Regions from separate parts of the Shewanella sp. KX20019 genome, predicted to be linked through region 2. Evidence: predicted binding sites of a transcription regulator. Region 2 holds the regulator's gene; each other region holds the start of a gene.
What was found. Region 2 encodes sigma-54, which starts transcription at its own class of promoters, with help from an activator protein. Its sites were predicted from a motif close to GTTGGCACGNNNNTNGNNT; they were not measured.
Positions count from the first base shown of each region.

Region 1: flgB (flagellar basal body rod protein FlgB) is a predicted target of sigma-54. The motif match lies at 3,369-3,387, and genes of this name have one in related genera.
Region 3: JK628_RS00495 (formate dehydrogenase accessory sulfurtransferase FdhD) is a predicted target of sigma-54. The motif match lies at 2,352-2,370, and genes of this name have one in related genera.
Region 4: norV (anaerobic nitric oxide reductase flavorubredoxin) is a predicted target of sigma-54. The motif match lies at 3,496-3,514, and genes of this name have one in related genera.

Region 1 is NZ_CP068437.1:1,797,789-1,803,860, reverse strand. Features, by position in the region: gene flgE (flagellar hook protein FlgE) at 250-1,611, opposite strand; gene flgD (flagellar hook assembly protein FlgD) at 1,687-2,493, opposite strand; gene flgC (flagellar basal body rod protein FlgC) at 2,519-2,935, opposite strand; gene flgB (flagellar basal body rod protein FlgB) at 2,938-3,336, opposite strand; gene JK628_RS07880 (CheR family methyltransferase) at 3,555-4,388, opposite strand; gene JK628_RS07875 (chemotaxis protein CheV) at 4,529-5,449, opposite strand; gene flgA (flagellar basal body P-ring formation chaperone FlgA) at 5,734-6,072, shown strand, end outside.
Region 2 is NZ_CP068437.1:4,395,241-4,401,312, forward strand. Features, by position in the region: gene lptC (LPS export ABC transporter periplasmic protein LptC) at 1-469, shown strand, start outside; gene lptA (lipopolysaccharide transport periplasmic protein LptA) at 528-1,076, shown strand; gene lptB (LPS export ABC transporter ATP-binding protein) at 1,073-1,804, shown strand; gene JK628_RS19065 (RNA polymerase factor sigma-54) at 1,942-3,453, shown strand; gene hpf (ribosome hibernation promoting factor) at 3,484-3,771, shown strand; gene ptsN (PTS IIA-like nitrogen regulatory protein PtsN) at 3,774-4,217, shown strand; gene rapZ (RNase adapter RapZ) at 4,471-5,325, shown strand; gene JK628_RS19085 (HPr family phosphocarrier protein) at 5,312-5,587, shown strand; gene mgtE (magnesium transporter) at 5,674-6,072, shown strand, end outside.
Region 3 is NZ_CP068437.1:114,713-120,784, forward strand. Features, by position in the region: gene rlmF (23S rRNA (adenine(1618)-N(6))-methyltransferase RlmF) at 1-20, shown strand, start outside; gene JK628_RS00485 (nuclear transport factor 2 family protein) at 134-505, shown strand; gene JK628_RS00490 (helix-turn-helix transcriptional regulator) at 522-1,427, opposite strand; gene JK628_RS00495 (formate dehydrogenase accessory sulfurtransferase FdhD) at 1,481-2,308, opposite strand; gene JK628_RS00500 (DUF3305 domain-containing protein) at 2,604-3,074, shown strand; gene JK628_RS00505 (DUF3306 domain-containing protein) at 3,071-3,700, shown strand; gene JK628_RS00510 (4Fe-4S binding protein) at 3,845-5,524, shown strand; gene JK628_RS00515 (TorD/DmsD family molecular chaperone) at 5,535-6,072, shown strand, end outside.
Region 4 is NZ_CP068437.1:1,239,611-1,245,682, reverse strand. Features, by position in the region: gene JK628_RS05455 (LysR family transcriptional regulator) at 1-631, shown strand, start outside; gene norW (NADH:flavorubredoxin reductase NorW) at 747-1,892, opposite strand; gene norV (anaerobic nitric oxide reductase flavorubredoxin) at 1,917-3,446, opposite strand; gene cspE (transcription antiterminator/RNA stability regulator CspE) at 4,136-4,348, opposite strand; gene JK628_RS05435 (ribosome recycling factor family protein) at 4,791-5,210, opposite strand; gene JK628_RS05430 (methyl-accepting chemotaxis protein) at 5,372-6,072, opposite strand, start outside.

The sequences.
Region 1 (6,072 bases), 2.6 Mb from region 2:
CAAGCCAAATGGTGTTTTCTGTTGATCTCCTAGCAGGACCTAGTCCGTCCTAGCAGTGAGCTGGCGAACGTCCTAGTACCTAGGATCTTCTCAGCTTTCAGATTAGGTTCTAGAGGAACTCTTAAAAAAATAAAGGCAACAAAGCACCGCTAATACGGACATTTGTTGCCTTAATTCCTCCTCGCAGTTAGCCTGCGAACGTTCTAGCTAGGCAACCCCGAAGCGAAGCGCCCTTATCTACCCAGTCAATTAACGGATCTGCAGTACCGTTTGTTGTAGCGTATTGTTGACTTCCAACGTTCTAGAGTTGGCTTGGAAGTTTCGTTGAGCAGAGATAAGATCAACCAATTCAGTGGTCAAATCCACGTTTGACTGCTCTAGTGCTGATGAACGAATACTACCAAAAGTACCACTGTTTGCCTCGCCCGCTAATGCAGGACCTGAATCTAGACTAGCTTTCCAAGAAGTATTACCCGCCTGTGACAAACCTTGCTCATTAGCAAAGCGTACTAACGCCACCCGTGCCAATGGCACTGTAGAACCATTACTGTAACTGGCATTGATAAGGCCATCGGCACCAACTTCAACGTTAGTTAAGCGACCGACTGTAGTACCATCTTGTGTCAATTCGGTCACTTCAAAGGGTGATGCGTACTGAGTTGGGTTATTAAAGGTAAGATTTAAAGTTTGTGTACCATCGGCACCTGGGCCGAGTACATTGGCGCCGCCAACACCGAGCGCTTCAGTCTGAATAGTCGCTGGATTACTACCGGTGTATGCACCAGTGTCATTGAATGAAATTGCAGCGCCTCTCCAGCCACCCGCTGATTCAGCATTTTTAGTGCCATCTACCAGACCATCACCGCTAGTATCTACATCGTAGGTTCCTGAAGCTGGATCAACATTCACTTTTTTGCCATCAACCGCGTAAAACGCAACCCAGTTGCTTTCACCGGTATGGGCAGCATCTGGTGGGCGGACAAAGTAAGTCGTCATAACATGTGGCTCACCTAATGAGTCATACATGGTGACTGAGGTTGAGTTGTTAAATGTATCAGGGTCATTGGGATCAAAATTTGCTGGATCGAATGTTTTATCGCCGGCATTGAGGTTCATCTGCATACCGATATTATCGGTCTTTACTGGGCTACCCGCGGTATCGGGAATCTGTACAGGCTCAGTAGTGGTCAAACTCACTGAGGTTGAGTTGCCATCTTTGTCTACAGGGAAGGTTTGCAGGAAATTACCGGCAGAATCGACCATGTAGTTGTTCGAATCAAACTTGAATGCACCCGCACGAGTGAAGGAGTGATCTTGTGAGCCAATTTCTGAAGAGGTTACGAAGAAACCGCCACCGTTAATCGCCATATCAAGTGAGTTATTGGTAAATTGTAAACTGCCTTGATGGAACTGTTGTGCCACTTGGCTAGTAGCTACACCACCGCCGACTGTGGTCTTGCTGTTGGCAAAAATAGAGCTGGCGTAAACATCAGCAAACTCGGCACGTGATTCTTTAAAACCTGTGGTGTTGACGTTAGCGATATTGTTTGCAGTTGTATTTAGGTCTTTTTGCGCAGACGATATACCGCTCAGAGCAATGTTAAATGACATAATTCACCTCAATCCTTGTTCAATTCGTTTTAGGAGAGACTTTATCCGTCTCTCTTATTAATATCTGTCGTACGTTTACGATTCTGAAACTGCTAACACGTCACTAATCTTAATGCCGCCAACACCGCGCAAGTTCAAAATTGCGCCAGTAGCTGCTGTGCCTAACGACACACTTGTCACGTGAGCATAAGTTGAAACGGGTAACTCTTCACTCTTACCATCGACTTTACCGGTCACTTTAAGGGTGTAACTCCCTTCAGCGACGGGCTCGCCATTTTTACCCATGCCGTCCCACGTGATATCAACATTTCCACCTGCACTGCCATCCACTTGAAAAGTCGATACCAACTGGCCGGTTTCATCTTCCACTCTCACGGTTAAATCTTTAATCGTTTCAGGCGTACTGACGATGCCTTTTATGTTCGGCTCTTCAGCTGAGATATAACCGGTATCGGATGGAATAAGTACTTTCTGCCCAACGAGTCCAGATGCCTGCAGTGCTTGGCTTGATGTCGTTAGCGCGTTGAGGTTAACAATCTCTTCGTTAAGCTTGCTAATACCATCAACGGTAGAAAACGAGGCCATCTGCTGGATCATTTGATCATTGTCGACTGGTTTAAACGGGTCTTGCATCGATAACTGTTGACTCAATAACGAGAAGAAATCTTCTTGAGATAGATCCTGACTATTCGCTTCAGGTATTGAATCCTCTACCGGCAAGCGCAAACTGTCTAAAAATGGATTCCCCGTTGTAGTCGTCTGCTCTGTCGACGCACTACTTTGTGTTGTCGTTTGCGACGAAGCTTGCGGCGTAACAGTGCTAGCCTGCTGTGGCTGGGCTGTTGTCGATTGCGTGTTATTGAGCGGGTTAATTAGGCTCAAAATTTACCTCCAGCTTTCACTGAGTTTATTTACCAATTCTAAGAGTTTGCTGAAGCATCGATTTTGCAGCTTCAGTCACTTGTACATTCATTTGATATGAGCGAGAGGCAGAGATCATATTGGCCATCTCCTCCATCACATTGACATTGGGTTTATAGATAAAACCTTCGGTGTCTGCCATAGGATGACCTGGCGAGTATTCTTTATTTAGCGGTAAGTCGCTTTCAACGATGCCCTTAACCGCAACTGATTGTGAGGCACTTTGATGCTGTTGTGCCTTGCTCATTTCAGCTTCAAAAATAGGATGACGAGCACGATAAGTCTCGCCAACGCTGCTTGATACTGAATCTGCGTTGGCAATGTTACTGGCCGTAGTATTTAGTCTGACCGATTGCGCAGACATACCCGAACCTGCGACGTTAAAGATATTAAATAAACTCATAATTAATCGCCTCTAATCGCTTTTTTCATACCTGAGAACTTACCGTCGAGAAAACCGAGCGACATTTGATACTCTAGGGCATTTTGCATAAATGCAGATTGCTCCTGCTGGATGTCGACCGTGTTACCGTCACCGGTGTCGGGCTGATTCGGCACACGGTAGCCCACATTCTGTTGCGATAAGGCAGCCAAATCGAAGTGTTTAGCATCGCTCTTTGCCATGGCTAAACCCGACTGACGTGACTGAGCTGAGTTCATCGCTTTGGCAAAGTCTACATCGCGAGATTTGTAGTTTGGTGTATCGGCATTGGCAATATTTGAAGATAGGACTTCTGCACGTTGGGAGCGTACGCCCAATGTGTATTGATGAACCCCTAATGCTTTATCAAAACTAATCGCCATAAAATTGCCTCCTCAGCTTGGTATCTGAAATAAAGCAATTGGTGTGCCAAATTAGTCTAAAAGAATGAAAATAGACGTTTTAGCTGAGGATTAGCGATATTGAGGGCGGGTTTAGACGGATAAAAAGGGTGTCAAAATTGCGTTAACTGCACTTCAACACCCTACATACCACCCCACTTAAAGATGCTCGCTTCAGTTAAGATGGGGATAAAGCAGGTTTAGACTTTCTTCTGGTAATAGATCCCCGGATTACAACGCACCATATCAAACTCATCAGATAGACCGGCGATAGACTCTGACGCACCAAGGAACAGGATCCCTTTAGGGTTCAGTGCGGCAGCAAATTGCCGCAAGATTTTCCGCTTTGCCTCTGGGGAGAAATAGATCAATACATTGCGGCAAAAAATAATATCGAACTTACCGAGCAAGGTATAACTTTCGAGCAAGTTATGCGCTCTAAAGTTAACCAATTGCTTTACATTATTTTTAACCACCATATTACCGGAGGGTAAGGCATCAAAAAACTGACGTTTGCGTTCATCAGATAAGCCACGACCTAACGCTAGGTTGTCATACTCTGCTTTTTTACAGCGTTCAAGCATCGACGGAGACAGATCCGTCGCCAATATGCCGGCACCGCTGGGCAGTGTCCCGGGTTTACGCTGTTGATACTCGAGAATGGTCATGCCTAAAGAGTATGGCTCTTGCCCAGATGAACACGCTGCAGACCATATTTTTACCGGCCGACCAAGTCGACTGTAATTTGGCAAAATGGAATTAAACAGCAATTCGAACGGATAACGATCTCGAAACCACAGCGTCTCGTTAGTCGTCATGGCATCAATGACTTCGGTGCGAAGTTGACGCTCTGTGGGCTTCATTGAATGCTTAACGACATCCGATAGAGAGGGCAGATTATATTTCCCCATAAGCGGTGCTAATCTACTACGCACCAGATATTGTTTGTTCTCACCTAGCACAATACCGCTGTGCTGCTCTAGAAAGAGCCTGAACTGATGGTACTCGTTTTCAGCAAGTGATTTATTTGGCACGCTAACATCCTAAATATCTATAAAACAAGCCGCATAAAAGGCGCGGCTTTACCACAATCGCTGGGTTATACATTAGCCATCTAGGAAACACAAGCAAGACTTGGTTCCCTCTGGCTTGGCATTGCAGCATAAACCAGCTTTTATAGACTTAAGTGCTTGTTTACAGCGGCTGCTAACTCATCAGGATTAAATTTAGCAATAAAATCATTAGCGCCAACTTTCTGCACCATCGCTTGGTTAAATACGCCACTAAGCGAAGTATGTAACACCACTTTTATGTTTCTAAGCTTAGGATCATCGCGTATTTCAGCCGTTAAGGTATACCCATCCATTTCAGGCATTTCAATGTCTGAAATAATCAGTGGGATTTCAGTCGCCACATCGTCAAGCTCCGCCGCCATTGCCCGTAATTTATCTAACGCCTCTTTACCATCTTTGGCGGTATCAATTTGCAGATCAAGAGAGGATAACGCACGAATAATCTGTTTGCGGGCAACCGATGAGTCATCGATGACCATAATGTGATAATGGCGCTCTCTATCAATGGTTAGCTTATCATCCAACTCTTTACTAATGTTGGTATTGACTGGTGAGATCTCATCGAGGATCTTCTCAACATCCAAGATCTCCACTAACTCATTTTCTATCTCTGTTACAGCCGTTAAATATGAGCCACGACCCGACCCTTGTGGCGGTGGCATGATGGCTTCCCAGTTCATATTGATAATACGCTCAACTGAACTCACCAAGAAACCTTGCACACTACGGTTGTACTCAGAAATGATAATGAAGCTGCTCTCAAGGTTCTCAATTGGGCGGCCGCCAGTTGCTGCGCTCAAATCGATCACTGAAATGGTCATGCCGCGCACATGCGCTATTCCACGCACACTAGAGTTGAGCCTAGGCAAGCTGGTTAATGGAGGGCATTGCAGCACCTCCTTGACCTTAAATACGTTAATGCCGAATCGTTGACGTCCATTAAGTTTAAATAACAATAACTCAAGTCGGTTTTGTCCAACCAACTGTGTTCGCTTATTTACTGATTCAAGAATGTTCGACATGAAAATTTGCCTTGTACTTATTTTTATCGATTAATCTAAAAGATTAAATGTAATTTTAGTTAACGCTTATTACGTTGATTTTGCGCATCAATGCTGCCAATACACTTCAATATAATGCTACCTCTACATTTAGGCATGCTACTTGCTTAGTTAGCACTATCTGATTCTAACGTTGCGACATCAGTCAACTTTATGACGCCCAACGATTTAATGAGTTCGCTACCAACATTCTACAATTAACACGACTTAGGTGCATTCTAGCGAATCAAGCTGGTGTATTCATTATGAAAATAAATTTTGGGCTACTTTTTACCGTACTTTGTTTCCCCGTTACCGCTAGCGCCAATGCGAATCAAGTTGCGAGTGTTCCCTCTTTATCGACCATTTCTCGGTTAGCTATAGCGGCAGTTGAAGAAAAAATAGAAGCTCCTGAAAAAGCAAAGATTAATATCACTCCCCAAAGCTTAGATACTCGTGTCAGCTTACCTAATTGCTTTCTTCCGATAAAAGCAGAGATAGCCAGCGATCGTGCAATAAGGCGTAACAATACAGTAAAAATAAGCTGTGACAGCCCAGACTTAAGCTATCCATGGCAGATATTTTTATCAGTGAGAGTCGACATT
Region 2 (6,072 bases):
GTTAGACATTGATGTAAGCGAACGCCCTAACTATATCATCAACGACCTGCGCAGCACTGAATACAATGAAGCGGGCCTAGTTAATAGTAAGGTCACCGCCAAGCACATGGAACACTTTGAAGAAGCCAGTATGACCTACTTCACCGATCCTGTTTATTTGATCTACCCTGATGATGGTCAAGCCCAGTGGCGATTAAGAGCGACCAAGGGTAGTCATAATAATTTAACCGGCAAGGTCTCATTGGAAAACAATGTTATTATCGACTCTATTAGCCCAGAGGAGCCGATCCAAACATTGTCGACCTCCTATTTAGAACTTGATCTCAATACGATGATAATGACCTCTGATGAAATCATTCACGTTACTGGCAATGAATTTGTGATCCAGGGGACTGGCCTTTATGCTGATCTGAATGCCCAAAGTGTAAAGTTACTCAGTGAAGTCGAAGGGATCTACGATGCTAAATAAGCACTTAAAAAACATACTCACTCATGCTAGCAACCCAATAGCGGAGTAGAAGGACGTTATGAAATACAACCAAACAATACTTGCAGGTCTATTGTGCCTACTCAGCGTTAGTAGCTATGCTGCAGTCGATGACTTAAAGCAGAAGGTCGAAATTGCCGCTGCTCGCCAAGAAGCTGATATCAAAAACAATCAAGTGATCTTTTTTGGTCCGGTAGAAGTCACTCAAGGTTCAATTAAAATGAACGCTGATGAATTACGGGTTTTCTCCAAAGAGGCGGGCTCAGGCAAAACGCTCGTGGCAACAGGTAACCCTGCAACTTATACTCAAATAATGGAAGATGGCCGCCCTGCGACAGCAAGTGCCAAAGAGATCCGCTATGAGTTGGCAACCAGAACACTAACCTTATTAGGTAACGCCACATTGGAGCAAGAGGGTAGCCAAGTCACCGGCAATCGCATTAAATACAATATTGGACTACAGCAATTAGTCGCAGAAAGTACCGGTCAAGGTGATGATCGCGTCATCACTATCATCCAACCAGAAGCTTATCAAGAAGAGACTCCTGAAACGCCAGTCGAGCCCATTGAAAAGCAGGAGCAGCAATGATCCAAAAAACGCTGACCGCCCGCAACTTAGCAAAAAGCTATAAGAGCCGAGCCGTTGTTCAAGATGTGAGCTTAACGGTAAAAACAGGACAAATTGTTGGGCTATTAGGTCCAAACGGTGCAGGAAAAACCACAACGTTTTATATGGTTGTTGGTTTGGTACAGAGTGACAAGGGGCAAATCTTTATCGATGATGATGATTTAACCTTAGATCCAATGCACCTTCGAGCACGTAAAGGCATTGGCTACTTGCCACAAGAAGCCAGCATTTTTAGAAAGCTCTCAGTGCGTGACAACATCATGGCGGTACTACAGACTCGCAGTGATATTGATAACGAGCAGCGTGAAGAGCAGCTGGAAAACCTTCTCGAAGAGTTTCATATCACCCATATCCGTGATAGCCAAGGTATGGCGTTATCAGGGGGTGAACGACGCAGAGTTGAAATAGCACGGGCATTGGCAGCAAATCCAAAATTTATTCTACTTGATGAACCTTTTGCCGGGGTTGATCCAATATCGGTTATCGATATTAAAAAGATTATTGAGCAGTTAAAAAGCCGCGGGCTAGGCGTGTTGATAACCGATCACAATGTCCGTGAAACATTGGACGTTTGTGAGCATGCTTATATCGTAAGTCACGGAAATCTAATTGCAGAAGGCACGCCTGCCGAAATCTTAGACAATCAGCAAGTTCGAGCTGTGTACTTAGGTGAACAATTCAGGCTATAGTTAATCCACAGTATGAGCATTGAATTGTGTAGCACTAATAAAGTATGTTAATACAATCAAAGTGTTGAGCCTTTAAACTCTCTTCTTCAAGTCAACGAGCTTCAACGTTTAATTACAGTGTAGGGAATAGCGGTAAGATGAAAGCGTCACTCCAGCTCAAAATGGGTCAGCAGCTCACCATGACTCCACAGTTACAGCAGGCTATTCGCCTGCTACAACTGTCCTCTTTGGAGCTGCAACAAGAGATCCAGCAAGCATTAGAATCTAATCCACTGCTTGAATTAGATGAAGAGCAATCCGACGGCGAACCTGTCAGTAACGAAGATAGAACCACGACCGATTCTGACAGCTATTCAGAGTCTGATGGCGACAACGACTACAGTGCTAGCGCTGATGTTGACCCACAACAAGATAGTGCCGCGGTAGATACCTCAGATGCATTAACGCAAGATTCGATGCCAGATGAACTGCCAATGGATACCACTTGGGATGAAGTCTATACCGTTTCTTCCAACTCCAGCTCAGGTGGCATGCGTGATGATGACATGCCCTTTCAAGGTGAAACCACTGAAGGTTTGTACGAACACCTTGAATGGCAGAAAAATTTAACGCCCTTCTCTGACAATGACCTGGCGATTGCCACCGCGATTATTGATGCCGTCGACGAACGTGGTTATTTGACTCAGAATTGTGACGACATTCTTGAAGCGATGGGCGATCCAGAGATCGAGCTAGATGAAGTGGAAGCCGTGCTCAAACGCGTGCAACATTTTGACCCTATCGGTGTTGCAGCAAGAGATCTAAGTGAATGTCTACTAATCCAATTGGCTCAATATGCCGAAACAACCCCGCACATAGATAATGCTCGCCTGCTCATTAAAGATTACTTAGATTTGATTGCCGGACGCGACTTTAGGCAATTGATGCGTAAGACCAAGCTCAAAGAGGATGATCTGCGCGACGCTATCAGCCTTATTCAAACCTTGAACCCAAGGCCGGGTCTGGCGGTGACGCGTAGTAAAGATGAATATGTCATCCCCGACGTTTCAGTGGCGAAAAAGAAAGGCCGCTGGGTGGTGGAATTAAACCCCGACTACATGCCAAAAATCAACGTCAATCAGCATTATGCTTCGATGGCTCGCAGTACCAAAAGCCAAGCCGATGGCCAATTTATTCGTGGTCATCTACAAGAAGCTAAATGGTTTATTAAAAGCATTGAAAGTCGCAATGAAACTCTGCTTAAAGTCTCTAACTGTATTGTAAAGTTCCAGCAGGGCTTTTTTGAATATGGTGAAGAAGCCATGAAGCCTATGGTACTCAACGACATTGCCGAAGCCGTAGAGATGCATGAGTCGACAATTTCAAGGGTGACCACGCAAAAGTATATGCATACCCCTAGAGGTATTTTCGAATTAAAGTATTTCTTCTCAAGTCATGTTGGCACAGATGACGGTGGAGAGTGCTCATCAACAGCAATTAGAGCGTTTATTAAGAAGTTAGTCGCAGCTGAAAACCAAAAGAAACCATTAAGCGACAGCAAAATGGCGCAGCTTTTGGCAGAACAAGGGATTAAAGTTGCTCGACGTACTATCGCGAAATACCGCGAAGCAATGCTAATTCCGCCCTCAAACCAACGCAAGAGTTTATAACTCAAATTAGGCACTTGGAGGAATCTTTCTATGCAAATTAACCTTACTGGGCATCATGTTGAAATCACTGCGTCACTACGTAGTTATGTTGAAGAGAAATTTACAAAGCTTGAACGTCATTTCGATCAGATCAATAATGTGCACGTCATATTGAACGTTGAAAAAATGCAACAGATTGCCGAAGCTCGAATTCACCTAAAAAAAGGTGAAGTATTTGCCACTTCGGAACATGCGGACATGTACGCCGCAATAGACTCCCTGATCGATAAATTAGATCGTCAGGTTATTAAACACAAAGAGAAGCTGACCAAACACTAACGATGGAATTACGCACCATCCTGCAGCCGGAATGCACTACCTGTGCCACACCGGGCAGTAAGAAAAAGGTACTGGAGTTAATCAGCGATATTGCCGCTGTCCAGTACCCAACCCTTTCTTCACAAGAGATTTTCGAAAGCCTGTTGGCTCGCGAAAAAATGGGTAGCACAGGTATAGGCAACGGTATTGCAATCCCTCACGGGAGATTGGCTAATATTGACCATCCACTGGGCATATTAATAAAATGTGAAACACCGATCTCTTTTGACTCGATAGATAAACAGCCGGTCGATATACTGTTTGCCCTATTGGTGCCTGCGGAGCAATGTAAACAACACTTAGCAACACTGTCTTCGATGGCAGAAAAACTCAACGACAAAGCGATCGTTAAGCAGCTAAGAAAAAGCAATAGTGAATCAGAGCTATATGACTTAATCACACAATAGCTAATATTTAGGTCCTTAAATAATCGATATATAATAGGGTTATTTAAAGACCTAAGTATTTATACCCAAGCCACTTATCGACATGCTGAAAAGAGCATCTTCAAGTAGGATGGGTATATTACAACAATATGAAATGTTCTTTCCAACTAGCCTAAGCTCTTGCTTTAAGCCGGAAAAAAGTTAATCTATACCATTGTACATCTCGTATACATCTATAACACATATATTCTAACTTTTATCAGGTATTCAAAAGATGAAACTCGTTCTAGTCTCTGGTCGTTCAGGCTCAGGAAAATCAGTACTGCTAAGGATGCTAGAAGATCTCGGCTATTATTGCGTCGATAACCTCCCCTTGCCAATGATGGGAACTCTGCTTGAGCAACTTTCGGGGAACTCAGAATTAGTCGCCATTAGTGTTGATATCCGCAACATGCCAGAGAAAGAGAATGAACTGACAAAACATTTAACCCACTTGCCTGAAGGGGTGGAGTTACTCAGTTTCTTTTTAAACTCTAGTGATGAAGTGCTACTCAAGCGCTATAACGAGACCCGTCGCCTGCACCCTTTGTCTCATGCCAATATTTCATTGAAAGAAGCGATTCAGCTTGAAGGCCGCCAGCTTGAACCTCTGGCGAAAATAGTTGACCACTATATTGATACCTCAAATCTAAATATTTATGATCTCAACGACCAAGTTCGTGAAATTTTATTGGGCAATATAAATAAAGAACTGATGATTAAGTTTGAATCTTTTGGCTTTAAACATGGTATGCCAACAGAAGCCGACTTTATGTTTGATGTTCGATTTTTGCCAAACCCACATTGGGAACCAGAGCTTCGGCCCATGACTGGGCTTGATAAGCCAGTACAGGAGTTTTTAAACCTACACCCTCTGGTGAATAAGTTTATCTGGCAAATTGAGAACTTACTCGAAACTTGGTTACCTGATTTAGAGCGTAACAACCGTAGTTACCTCACCATTGCCATTGGCTGTACCGGTGGTCAACATCGCTCTGTTTATGTCACCGAACGGCTCGCTGAACACTTCAAAAAAGGCCGCCATAAAGTTACCGCCAGCCACCGCGAGTTAAAAAATGCCAACGATTGAACGGCAAGTTACCATTTGTAATAAACTCGGACTGCATGCTAGAGCGGCGACAAAGTTGGTGGTTCTGGCGTCAGAATTTGATGCTGAAATCACTATTGTTCAAGGTGAAAAACAAGCTTCAGCGGTAAGTGTACTAGGCTTACTAATGTTAGAAACTGGGATCGGTAAATCGATACAGCTTCTCGCCAATGGCCCTGATGCTGAGGCAGCGTTAGATGCCATATGTCATTTGATTAATACAAAATTCGACGAAGACAGCTAGTCCATAAATTCGATATAATAATTGTTCTTTATCCCCCTTTACTTACGTTATGATAACCGCCTTTTAAACGACCCTGTGAGGGATCCATGCCGATTGAAGTCTTAGACAACGAAACATCAGACCAGCGCCTCAATCAGCTAAATAAAGCGTTAGGTAGCGGCATGTTTGTTCATGTCCGCAATATGTTGCAGGACATGGCTGCCACCGATATCGCCTTTATTCTTGAATCTTCACCGCCCCGTACTCGCCAAGTCCTCTGGCAGCTGATTGACCAAGAGCATACCGGTGAAATTCTCGATGAATTAGGCGAAGAGCTGAAAGACAGCCTTATTCGCCAAATGAGCCCTGAGCGTGTTGCAAAAGCCGCCGAAAGCATGGACACGGATGACCTAGCTTATATTCTTAGAAGCTTACCAGACAGCGTCTTTAATGAAGTGCTGCAGTCGATGAGTACCCAAGATCGAGTGAGGGTAGAACAGGCACTG
Region 3 (6,072 bases), 1.0 Mb from region 2:
AATATCGTGAGCAGATTTAAGTGGCTAATGTGCTTTGTTATTCATATTACAATTAAACTGGCTGAGCGATTTCAATTTCTTCACAACTTGGCCTAGACTCATAGCAATGTGGTTGAGTTGATTGGACTTAGTTGTGAATTTTCAGTTAGAGCATCTGCTCATAGAGTTGGAATTATATCTGCAAAAACCTGAGGTAAGAGCATCTCGGGGGGAGCTAGAACGCCTTATTAGCGATGACTTTATGGAGTTTGCCGCCACGGGCTGCTGCTTTGGAAAAGCTGAAGTGCTCGCTCGATTACCGGATGAACGTGCACCGTACATTGAAACCAGCCATTTTGAGGTCCGCGAGTTAACTGATGGGCTTTGCCAGGTCCTCTATCGTGCTAAATTTAAAAAAGCCAATGACAACATCATCAGCTTTTCCATCCGAAGTTCATTTTGGCGTGGCCACCAAGAAGTATGGCAAATGGTGTTTCACCAAGGCACACCTTGTAAACCATTTTAACCTCAGATTGATAAACTTACTGTCCGTTCCAGAGTAATTTGCCACAATCGGTCAAGTCATAGCCACCTAAGGTTGCTGCTAATTGCTGTGTTTGTGGCTCGGCAAGTAGATTAAATAAACGTTGCAGCTGACGTCTGAAGTAAATTCCTTGCGGCATAACAAAATCAAAAGACTCTGTTACCAATGGCACAAAGCTTAAACCGCTTTCAAGTGCGACTGATTGGCAGCCGAAACCGATGTCTGCATCACTTCTAGCTATATACCCCGCCAGCTCTCGTTCGCTTTGCGCCACTAAACTCGAGTTTAATTGCTCAAATGTAGCCTCCTGCTTCATTAGCCACTGCTCCAAGTGTTGTTGGCTGCCAGCACCGGCTTGACGTGCAACCCAGCGCCAAGACTGTTGCGGTATTTTCTCCAGTTCTTGACAGCGATGATGCATATCAGGACGCATCATTAATCCTTGCTTACGGGTATAGCCATGCACCATCACCCACTGCTGGTGATTGGCGTAGCCTTGCAGTAAAGCGGGGTGACGCACAGACCGCTCATCAACACTGCCCCAATGCAAAGTACATACATCAGCATAACCACGAGACAGCAGATCCAGCCCCAAGCGAGAGCCAGTCGAGCTATAGCTGATGAGCTCACTTTTACCGACTTGTGACATCATGCGAGCGACCAGCATCGACAGCAAAGGATCATCACTACCAGTGATATGCATGCGATCTGAAAGCATACCACTGTGACAAGAATCCATGACCCAACGGTCGATTAATATTTTTGGAAAGAGCCACTTACCGGTGATTTTAGTCGCGGGAAGGATTCGGTCATTCGCCATGGAATAGACTTTTTTCTCATTGAGATCAAGATACTCAGAGACCTGTCTAGCACTCATGTAGATCAGTTCTGTTGGCTCAGTCATTTTCTATCCCTGTGGCGCAAAATTGAGTTGTTATTACTTGACTGCATGGCTGGTTAAATAGCATCAAATTCAATGTTTTCAGCACCGTTATAAATTAGAAAATGGCGGCCTTTCGCACGAGCGATCATGGTGATCCCCAATTGTTGTGCTAACTCTAGCCCCATTTGAGTGGCACCACTGCGAGAAAGCAAAACAGGGATCCCCATTTTGGCGACCTTAATCACCATCTCAGAGGTTAAACGCCCAGTGGTATAGAAAAGTTTGTTATGTCCGACGTCTTGATTAAGCCACATCTCGCCAGCAAGTGTATCCACCGCGTTGTGGCGACCGACATCTTCTACAAAACCTTTAATCTGGTCACCTTGGCACAAACCGCAACCGTGTACGGCACCAGCATTCTTATAAGTTTCATTATAGGCATTAATGTTCTTAAGTAAGCTATAGATAGTGCTCTGCTTAATTTGCGGCGCCTGGAGGTTGATTTCATCGAGACCAGCCATAAAACCGCCGTATACCGTTCCCTGACCACAGCCAGACGTGACTGTTTTTTCAGACAGCTTTTCATCTAAGTCTTCGGTTTTTTCACTTGTTAGAATAGCTGCTGAGTTGACGTCCCAATCGACAATGACAGACTCTAGCTTGCTCAGGTCAGAAATAAACCCCTGATTCTTAAGATAACCTAACGCGAGCGCTTCAGCCCTAGCACCCAATGTCATCAAGGTCACAATCGGGCGCCAGTTTAAATACACCGTGAGTGGGCGTTCGCAAGCAATAAACTTATCTACTTTCTCGCCCTTTTCATTTATTGCGGTTACGGCAATGGTAAGAGGAACTTCAATGTCGGTTTTGATTAAAGTTGGGTTGCTCTTGTTTGCTGTCATAAGACCCGTCATCAGTTATGAGAATTAAATTACAGCTATTTCTAAGCAATATCTGTACCTAACTTTATAGGGAGATAAAGTTAGTGGCAGATCACATTTATCGGCTTAGGGTCGCCCTTTTATGTCCCATCGCAGATTGCTATTTAGACAAAATGTCCTAGTCTTTGGGGGGATTAGTTGATCTAGTTCAAACTATTTTCACACAAGCATATGGCACACATATTGCTTTACTCAAGGAGTATTTATTTAGTTGGACTGCCATTTAGGCAGCCATCTCAGGCAAGACGGAGACTGAATGCAACATACCGAAAGCCAATGGCCAATGTACGTTTCTCTTAAGAAAATTGAGAAACAAGTCGGAAGATGGACCTCAGTACAGTGGGAAGTCGACCAAATTCTCCCTGCGACCCACGCCGCACCAGAAGGTGCAACACTCGTCTTGCTAGAACTGCATAAAGACGAACGCGGTAGCTACCGTATCAATATCGACATGGATAACGCCATGTTGTACATCGTTTGCGATGAAAACCTTGAAGGCGACTGGATCCCTGCCGCCTTATCTGCTGATCAAAATGTTGCCGCAGGCTGTTTAGAAGGTGATACCCCGGTACTGAATATCCCTATGCCACAAGCAATTGCTTGTTGGATTGAAGCGTTTATTACCCGTCATGGTGAAGTTGAAATCAGGGCTCATCGTCGTCAGAAACACGTTAACCGTCGCAAAAATGAAGGTCCAAGTACAAACCATTTAGCAGGTAACTCATGAGTGGTTTGCTGTCGCGTTGGAACCTACGTCGACAGAAAGTAGAGCAGGAAGCTGAAGCTGATATAGAAGCCCTCGAAGCTGCTGAGCAACAGCTGGTAACGGCAGATGAAGCATCGTCAGAGCAAACAGGCACAGCAGAGAGCCCGAGTGTTGAGGCCATAGAGCCTGGTGAGGATAAACTGCTCACAGCCGAAGATCTTCCTGATCCGGAAAAGATTGAAGTTGGCGGCAGTTTTGCCAGCTTTATGGGAGCCAATGTCGATCCAGCTGCAAAATCAGCAGCGTTAAAAGCCCTTTGGAAACAGCCTCATTATAGTGAAATTGATGGGCTACTTGATTACGCACTGGATTACAGTAATCAACCCAAGTTGTCCGCAAAAGTCTCTGCTGAATTGGCAAAAAAAGTATTCCGTTATGTCGTTGAAGAAAAAGATGATGAGGAGGAGAACGAAACCGAAGCAGTTTCAGAGCTCGAGTCAGATGAGATGACCGCCGCTGAAAATACTGTTGAAACTGAAGTTGTTAACGATACAAAACAGGTATCGGACATTTTGGACAGCGATGATGAAGAGTTGTCCCAAAATGAACCAGAACACCCAGGCGTCATAATAAACAAAGTTGTTTAACGTCAGTATAGAGTGTTTTTAATTCCACAATTTTGGTATGTGAATTGCTGTATTTAGTGTAAAGCTGGCGTTAACGATAAACGCATTAAATAAACAGCGAATACTAAGTATAGAAGCAGCCAAAGAACTGTTCAGGAACGCAATGTGAGCAATCGTGAAACACAAGTTGGACTCAAAGAGGTTCGACAACAGGTCCTTGCTGGAACACAGGTTATTCAAAACCTGATCCCACCGACTGTTAGTTATACCACCGAGGGCAATGTGCTCGTTATCGGGCCAGAAGATTTGGCGCGTTTAGCAGCCGACAAATTGTCCCACATGGGCAAGTGCGCCATTTTGGCTAACGAAGCCATCACTAGTCAAGATGAGGCACATCTAGAGCTCGTCATGACCGCAGCTGAAAATGTCGAGAGTTATTACAATAAACTCATCGAGGTAAAAGGTTTCTTGGGCCAGTTCCAAGTTAAGGTTGAACATGAAGAGGGTAGCGCGGACTTAAGTGTTGTTGCTATTCGTAAACCGCATTTTGATCTGATCCTTGATTTAAGCATGAGCCCGTGTATTAACCTTGAAATGCTACCGCCTGGCTATTTTTATGTTGGCCAAGATCAGGTCAAACTAGCCGAAGCACTTGAGCAGCTCCCCGGTCTTATTGGTGAGTTCGACAAGCCACGTTATGTAAAGGTCAATAGTGACATCTGTGCTCATAGCCGAAATGGTAATGAAGGTTGTAACCGCTGCTTGAATTTTTGCCCTGCAGATGCAATTGCCAGTGTTGAGAAAAAAATCGAAATCGATCCGTATCTTTGTCATGGTGCGGGTAGTTGTACTAACGCCTGCCCAACTGGTGCTATTAGTTACGACCTACCAACGCCGCAATCTATGCATACCTACCTCAATAAACTGGTGACACGTTTTCGTTCACAAGCGCAAGTCGCACCTGTGGTGCTATTCCACGATATTGGTAAAGGTGCAGAGCTGGTCACAGAGCAACTCGTTGGCGATATTATTCCTATTGAAATGGAAGAGATCACCGTCGCCAGTGTTGATCATTGGCTATCGTCTCTTGCATGGGGCGCTCGTCAAATTTTGATCCTAAATACAGATGCAACGGCACCTACGTTAACTCAAATGCTCAATAGCGAACTGGCATTAGCCAACGATATTCTTGATGAGATGGGGCAACCGCGTCGTATTAGCTTAATCGGCGAGCATCACTTAACTGAAGCCGGTGCAGATGAATTATCTGAGCTGCTAACGACCAGTGCTAGCTGGCCAGTGATTGTGCCAGCGGAATTTACGGCGACTACTAAGCGTGAAACGCTATATGAGGCAATCGATCACCTCAATGAGCAAGCGGCTTCAGTCGATACATGTTTGTCTCAGAGTAACATTCCTTACGGGCGAGTTAGCGTTAACACTGAGAGCTGCACCCTGTGTATGTCTTGTGTGGCAACCTGCCCAACTGGCGCCTTAACCGATGGCGGTGATCAGCCTGCACTACACTTTGTTGAGCAAGATTGTGTGCAATGTGGTTTATGTGAAGCGGGCTGCCCTGAGAAAGTCATCAGCTTAACGCCTCAGGTTAATTTAGATAAAGCTGCGCGTCAGGCGCGTCAAACCCTGCATGAGGAACCCCCGTTTGAATGTATTACTTGCGGCACACCGTTCGCAACGCAATCCATGGTCAAACGGATGTTAGAAGTGGTAGGAACCCACAGTGCCTTCAGTGCCAACACCGAGCGTTTAAAGATGTGTGGTGACTGTCGAGTAAAAGACATGTTTGAAGATATTCTTCAAGATCCTGAACAGCAACTGCGATAAGAGTTTAGCCATGACCGAATTAGTAAGAGAAGTTTCAGAAAATGATCAGTTGAGAGCGGATATTTATCAGCTTTTTGCTGCGCTATTACGTCGCCAGCCTAGCACCGAATTATTGCAGTTCCTAGCAGGCTTAGAGATTGATGCCAATGACGGTAGCGATATGACCAAAGCTTGGGTTGGACTCAAGTTAGCGGCTGAGCAGTTTACCTCCGAGCAGCTTGAGGATGAGTATTTTAATATCTTCCTCGGTGTCGGTAGCGGTGAGATCTTACCTTATGGCAGCTGGTTTATGACAGGTTCACTAATGGATAAACCATTAGCCTTGTTACGTAATGACCTAATGCAGCTTGGTTTCGAGCGTGAAGAGGAAGTTAAAGAGCCAGAAGATCATGTTGCTGCTTTATGCGAAGTAATGGGTACCTTGATCCTTGAAGCACCAGGTTACCGTCAGCTAGCTTTCTATCAGCGTCATATGGGTAGCTGGATCGCACGTTTCTGCGACACGTTAGCCAAAACACCAAGTGCGGCATTTTATGCCACGGTAGCGG
Region 4 (6,072 bases), 2.2 Mb from region 2:
TGAGCGCAAAGACATTGTTAGAGGAAAGCTACGGGTAAAAATGCCTGCCGTGTTGGAGTTTGATAACGGCATCACTAACGTGTTTGCCGAACTACTATCAACTTATCCGGAACTCGAACTTGAGATTATTTTTGATAATAGAATTGGCGATCTCATTCAAGAGAAAATTGATATAGTGCTAAGAATTGGCGCACTTGAAGATAGCTCGTATAGATGCAAAAAAATCAAAAACATAAATACCTATGTTATTGCCTCGCCAGAATACCTTTCTCGCTACGGTACGCCTCAAGATCCTTTTGAGTTAAATAAGCATAAATGCATGAATTACACCCACTGTCTAACCCAAAACCGGTGGATGTTTATCATCGACAGCAAACAGGTAAAAATAGAAATAGCCCCTTTTCTTCAGTTAGAAAGTGAGTCATTACTCGCGGGGTATGCCGTTAAAGGGTTAGGCATTACTACCACCCTCGATTTCATTGCCGAACCTTACATTGAATCTGGTGAGCTAGTCAGTTTACTAACAGAGTTTACTTGGAAAACAGAGCTATACGCAGTCTACCCAAACAACGCTGTGATACCTTTGAAAAGCAGAAAGCTGATTGATTTACTTGCTCCCCAAGCCCTGTAACCTAAAAATTATTGGTGTTCGAAAAATCATTTACCGTCAAAGTTAAACCCACTTGTTGTAAAGACAAAATAAAGATAGGCCAATCTACTTTAGTTAACCGGCCTATCACGGCTAATCAACGCGCCGACATTTTCCTTAGCAACGAAAAAGCCTGCTTAGCATTTTCATCGGTTACGACAAAACCTGTCATGTTATTTTGATCATCAAAAGCTTCTGCAGTCACGCCATGTTTATCAAAAGCCACTCTCCATGAGGAATCAGTATTAAACCTACCACCCACTTGGATTGGATATGTCGGTGTTTTTACTTTAACCATCATTGGCGGGAAGCTCAACTGCGATAATTGCCCCAATAACTGCTTTGCCAGTGCATTGGCACTGAGGATTATAGGTTGAAGGTAAGCCATGACTCTGCCATTAATCTCGGCGCAGTCCCCTAATGCATACACATTATTGGCAGATGTTTTAAGTTGCGCATCAACCACAATGCCGTGTTTGACCTCAATTCCTGCTTGCAGCGCTAACAGCGTGTTCGGACGCAAACCTGCAGCTGAAATAACGCAATCAACATCAAACACCTTACCAGCCTTGGTGCTCACCACAAACGCTTGCTCAGCCGCGAATGATTCTATTGTTGTCACATAGTCATTGAGTTCGAGTGTCATTCCACCGTCACGCAGTGGCTGCTCCAGCTTCAATGAGACAAAGTCGGGTGCGACATTGGCAAGCAAGCGGCTATTAGGCTCTACAACTATCACCTCTTTACCACTGGTTTGCAGATCCATCGCCAATTCAACACCAATCAAGCCACCGCCCATAATCAAGATGCGGTCAGCCTGTTTTATCTCTAATTGCGAGCGACGGTACTCTGATAAACTGTTCAATGTAACAATCTTTGCTGCGCAATCTCCTTTAACCGGAGGAATAAAGGCACTCGCCCCAGTGGCAAAAACCAGTTTAGAGTAAGCATAAGAATCGCCATTGGCATAGAGACATTGTGCCTGCGTATCGACTCGCTCTACCGGAGTATTGGCCAGTAACTCAACCTGATACTGGGCGGCAAAGTCAGCACCTGATAGCAAGATCAATGCATCTGCATCTTGTTGCTTTGAAAATACATGACTCAGATCTGGCTTGTTATACTCATCGCCGTCATCGGCCGTAAAGACCTGAATAGCTACAGTGCTATCTTGCCTACGGATATTTTTTATCAATTGATATGCGGCGAAACCACTACCAATAATTACAATCGGTGCTGTCATTACTACTTCCTCTAAATACGCCAACTAAACCTTGTGTTCAATAAACACGTCTTTGCCTAAGTTACACTCAGGACAGAGAAAATAAGCAGGAACATCAGACCATACCGTTCCAGGCTCAATATCTTGGTTTGGCTCTCCTTTTACGGGGTCATAAACCCAATTACACACGGTACAGATCATACGTTGGCAACCAGACTGATGAGCAGCTACATTGTCATTAGTCGCTCCAACAGGTACTGATTGTTGAGCCACTACTTGCTCAACAACATCGCTATTTTCCACAACTGGAGCAGGCGTAGCCGCCAGTTTCTTTGCTATCGCGTTAATTGGATTAATCGCTGCAGTAGCTGTTAAAGGGTGCAGAGCCCACAGTTTAGCAATTTGACGACCATGGTCACGACATTCGCGCATCGCATTACCATCTGGTCGCCACTTGGTTTTCAAGCCAATCGCAGTTTCAAAACCGGCGTCCATTAAGCGAGTGTTGATACGGTCGACTGCGCCACCATTCCAGCCATAACTGCCAAATGCAGCCGCTTTCTTGCCTCTAAATCTGAGTCCGGTGATCTCCTCCAGCATGCCTGCAATTTTGGGCATCATCACATTGTTCATCGTCGACGAACCAACCAAGACACCTTTTGAGCGGAAGGTATGCGAAAGGATTTCGTTCTTATCATGCTTAGAAACGTTGAACACCTTAACCGCAACAGCAGGATCGACGTCGTGTATGCCTTGAGCAATGGCATCTGCCATCATCCGAGTATTGTTCGACATTGAGTCGTAGAAGATAGTGATTTTGTCCTCTTGATAGCTATCAGCCCACTCGAGATATTGCTGAATGATCTGCGTTGGGTTATCACGCCATACAATACCGTGCGCAGTCGCAATCATATCCACCGGTAAATTAAAACTTAAGACTTCATGGATCTTAGCCGTGACAAGACTGCTAAAGGGCGTAAGGATATTTGCGTAATAACGTAGGCACTGCTCTTTAAGCTCATTTTGATCGACTTCATCGTTAAACAGATGTTCATCGCAGTAATGCTGACCAAATGCATCATTACTGAATAAAACCGCGTCTTCTGTCATGTAGGTCATCATGCTGTCAGGCCAATGCAACATTGGCGCTTCGATGAAAATCAGTTGCTTACCGTTACCAATATCCACACTGTCACCGGTTTTGACTATGTTGAAATTCCACTCAGGGTGATGGTGATGACCCACAATAGAATCAACCGCCGCTTCGGTACAATAGATGGGCGTCCCCGGGATTTTCGCCAGCAATGCAGATAAAGCGCCAGAGTGATCTTCTTCCGCGTGATTCATCACAATAAAGTCGATGCTGTTGAGATCAATTTCCATCTCTAGGTTTTGAACAAACTGATGACTAAAGCGGTGATCAACGGTATCTATCAATACCGTCTTTTGTTCACGAATGAGGTAGCTGTTGTAACTAGTACCTCTGGTCATTTTATATTCTGTACCATGGAAGTCCTGAACTTCCCAATCTCGTTGACCGACCCAATGAATATTGTTTTTTACATGAATTGTCATTTGCTACCGCCTAAAATATTAAATAAGTTTTAATTTCTAAGCTGAGTATTAGCACTAACCATGCCAAAAACGTAATCCATTGAAACTGAGTCATAAAGGAGAACCCGCCTGAAAATCAATGTCAAAATAACAATGTCGCACAGTGTCTTAAAGACACATAGGCAGTCATAAAGACAGCTCAAATAATAGTCATAATGACTTACTTAAAAGAATGCTAGCTATTAAAAATAGTGTCCGACTAGGTAGCACTGACTAATACCAATTGCATTAGGTATTTAATCAATTCAGAAGCGCTCAAGCTTTTCAATTCAAGGCGCATTGACGACAGAATGGTTATTCCCTTATGAGCCAATGCAAAGCAGAAGTGGAATGCGTGAGCGCTTCCCGTAGGGTGGGTTTCAAATCACTGTAGGCAATTGGCAGAACTGGAAAGTGAATTCGTTGATAAAGGTACACGCAGACATTGATAGCCTAGATAAAACGCTGGCCGACGGCTCGAATGTTGTGTTGTAGATAGTGAATCAGACACTAATAACCGTTCAATTAGTGGAAGGTAAAAATTTATCTCCCCTAAACGCAAAAAAGCGAACCATAAGGTTCGCTTTTTTTAATAATTGAAGAGAATTTAACTTCTCTTTAATTATTTAAAGTGATTCAAATAGCTATTAACTATTTGAATCGACTTTCAACTAGATAGCAACTACGTTAGCTGCTTGTGGGCCTTTTTGGCCTTGCTCTAGGTCGAAAGAAACTTTTTGGCCTTCAGCAAGAGTCTTGAAACCTTCTGAAGTGATAGCGCGGAAATGTACGAATACGTCAGCGCCGCCATTGTCTTGAGTAATGAAGCCAAAACCTTTGTCTTCGTTAAACCATTTTACGATACCAGTAGTTGAATTAGACATTTTATGTCCCTTATATAGTTGAGAATTAATAAATCTATCGCGAAAGTGCGATGTGCTGAGAGCCTGAATTATTAAATGTTACGATGAAGCTAAGGGAAACACAGATGATACAACGATAACGCAGAATCTGAAGCTTTTCTTTTACTTGATGTTTCATTAATAACTCTGTATGCCAGAGCAAGGCGTACTTTACAGCACTTTGAGATATTGTAAAGGTTTAATTTATGTAAAAAGATGTCGTAGCCGTAAAATTGTAACGCCATATGGAATAAAACAGATACTGTAGCGACCCGCTGCACCATTAAAAACACTTAAAATCAGTAGCTTGCAACTAGAACATTAAGGGGTATTTTCGTTCCGCAACATAGTCTGCCATGCTGAGGCTTGTTTTTTTGTTAACTTCTACTTTGAACAAGATCCCCTGATTCAACTTGGAATGGCGCTACCAAAGATCGGCATCAAAGCGTGCTGTTCTGGCCTCGCTCATGCGGCAATCGGTGATGTGCACCAATTCGGCCAAGGTGATGTTGGGGTTTTCACTAATAAGGCGAGCAAGCTTTTCTGCTAGCGGTTCCAGCTTATCTGCATGACCAAGCAATGCCGTTTCAATCTTTTTGATAAGATAATGAAACTCACCATTAGCCCCTACCTCCCGTTGCCCAGTTTTGATTGACTCAGCTCTCAAATCCCTTGCAAACGATTGAATGTCGATAGCCTCACCAGAGAGTTGCCAATTTCTAGAGCGACGCACCCGCTTAAGCTCACAATGATACTGCGCAGCAAACACTTTAGCACTATTGACGGTTTCCCTACCTATTCGATGAATAAGGGAGGGAAGTGAGATGATAATGGCTTCATTCATGGCTGTATTACGGATCAATTACTCTGAAGCTATTTAATCATTAACTGTCCGCAGATCCCACAGTTCCTACTCAAAGAAATGATAACGGTTCACCTCTGCATACATTGTAGTGATCCGCCAACCTTCCTAAAACCATGGTTTATCAACCTGTCCGTCGAAGATTAAACTAACTTAAATTTACTCACCAATATACTAAGCTGCTCGTTGGCTGCTGAAAGGTTTCGGGTACTCTGCGCTGTATGCTGACCATTTTGCAATAATTCAACAGCCATCGCTTCAATGGCGTGCATATTTCGGCTTATCTCTGCAGTAACCGTACTTTGCTGCTCAGAAGCGGTTGCTATTTGCCCGCCTAAATCATTTATCTCTATAATAGAGTCGGTCATTGCATCTAGGCTAGTGGTGACGAGAGAGGTGTTTTCAGCCACGGTTTGGCAGCTGTTTTTGGTTTCGTTCATCACTTTTTCAGCCCTGCTAGCATCACTGCGTAGCGTAGATAAGATCTGCTCGATTTGAGTCGTACTCGATTGTGTACGCGAAGCCAGCGAACGCACTTCATCGGCGACGACCGCAAAGCCCCTTCCCTGCTCTCCCGCTCGAGCCGCTTCGATAGCCGCATTCAGTGCCAGCAGATTAGTTTGATCGGCGATCTCCTTAATAACCCCGAGCACGGATACAATTTTATTGGTGTTTTCACTCATAGTATGAATACTGCTGGTTGCTGAGTTCATTTCCTCAACCAGTGATATAACGCTGTTTGAGGCTTCGACTACGGTTAATTTCGACGCTTTTGCTTCTTCGTTGGCCTGCTGGGTACTCAACGCCGTGTTAACTGCACTTTTAGCGACTGCATCTGCCGATG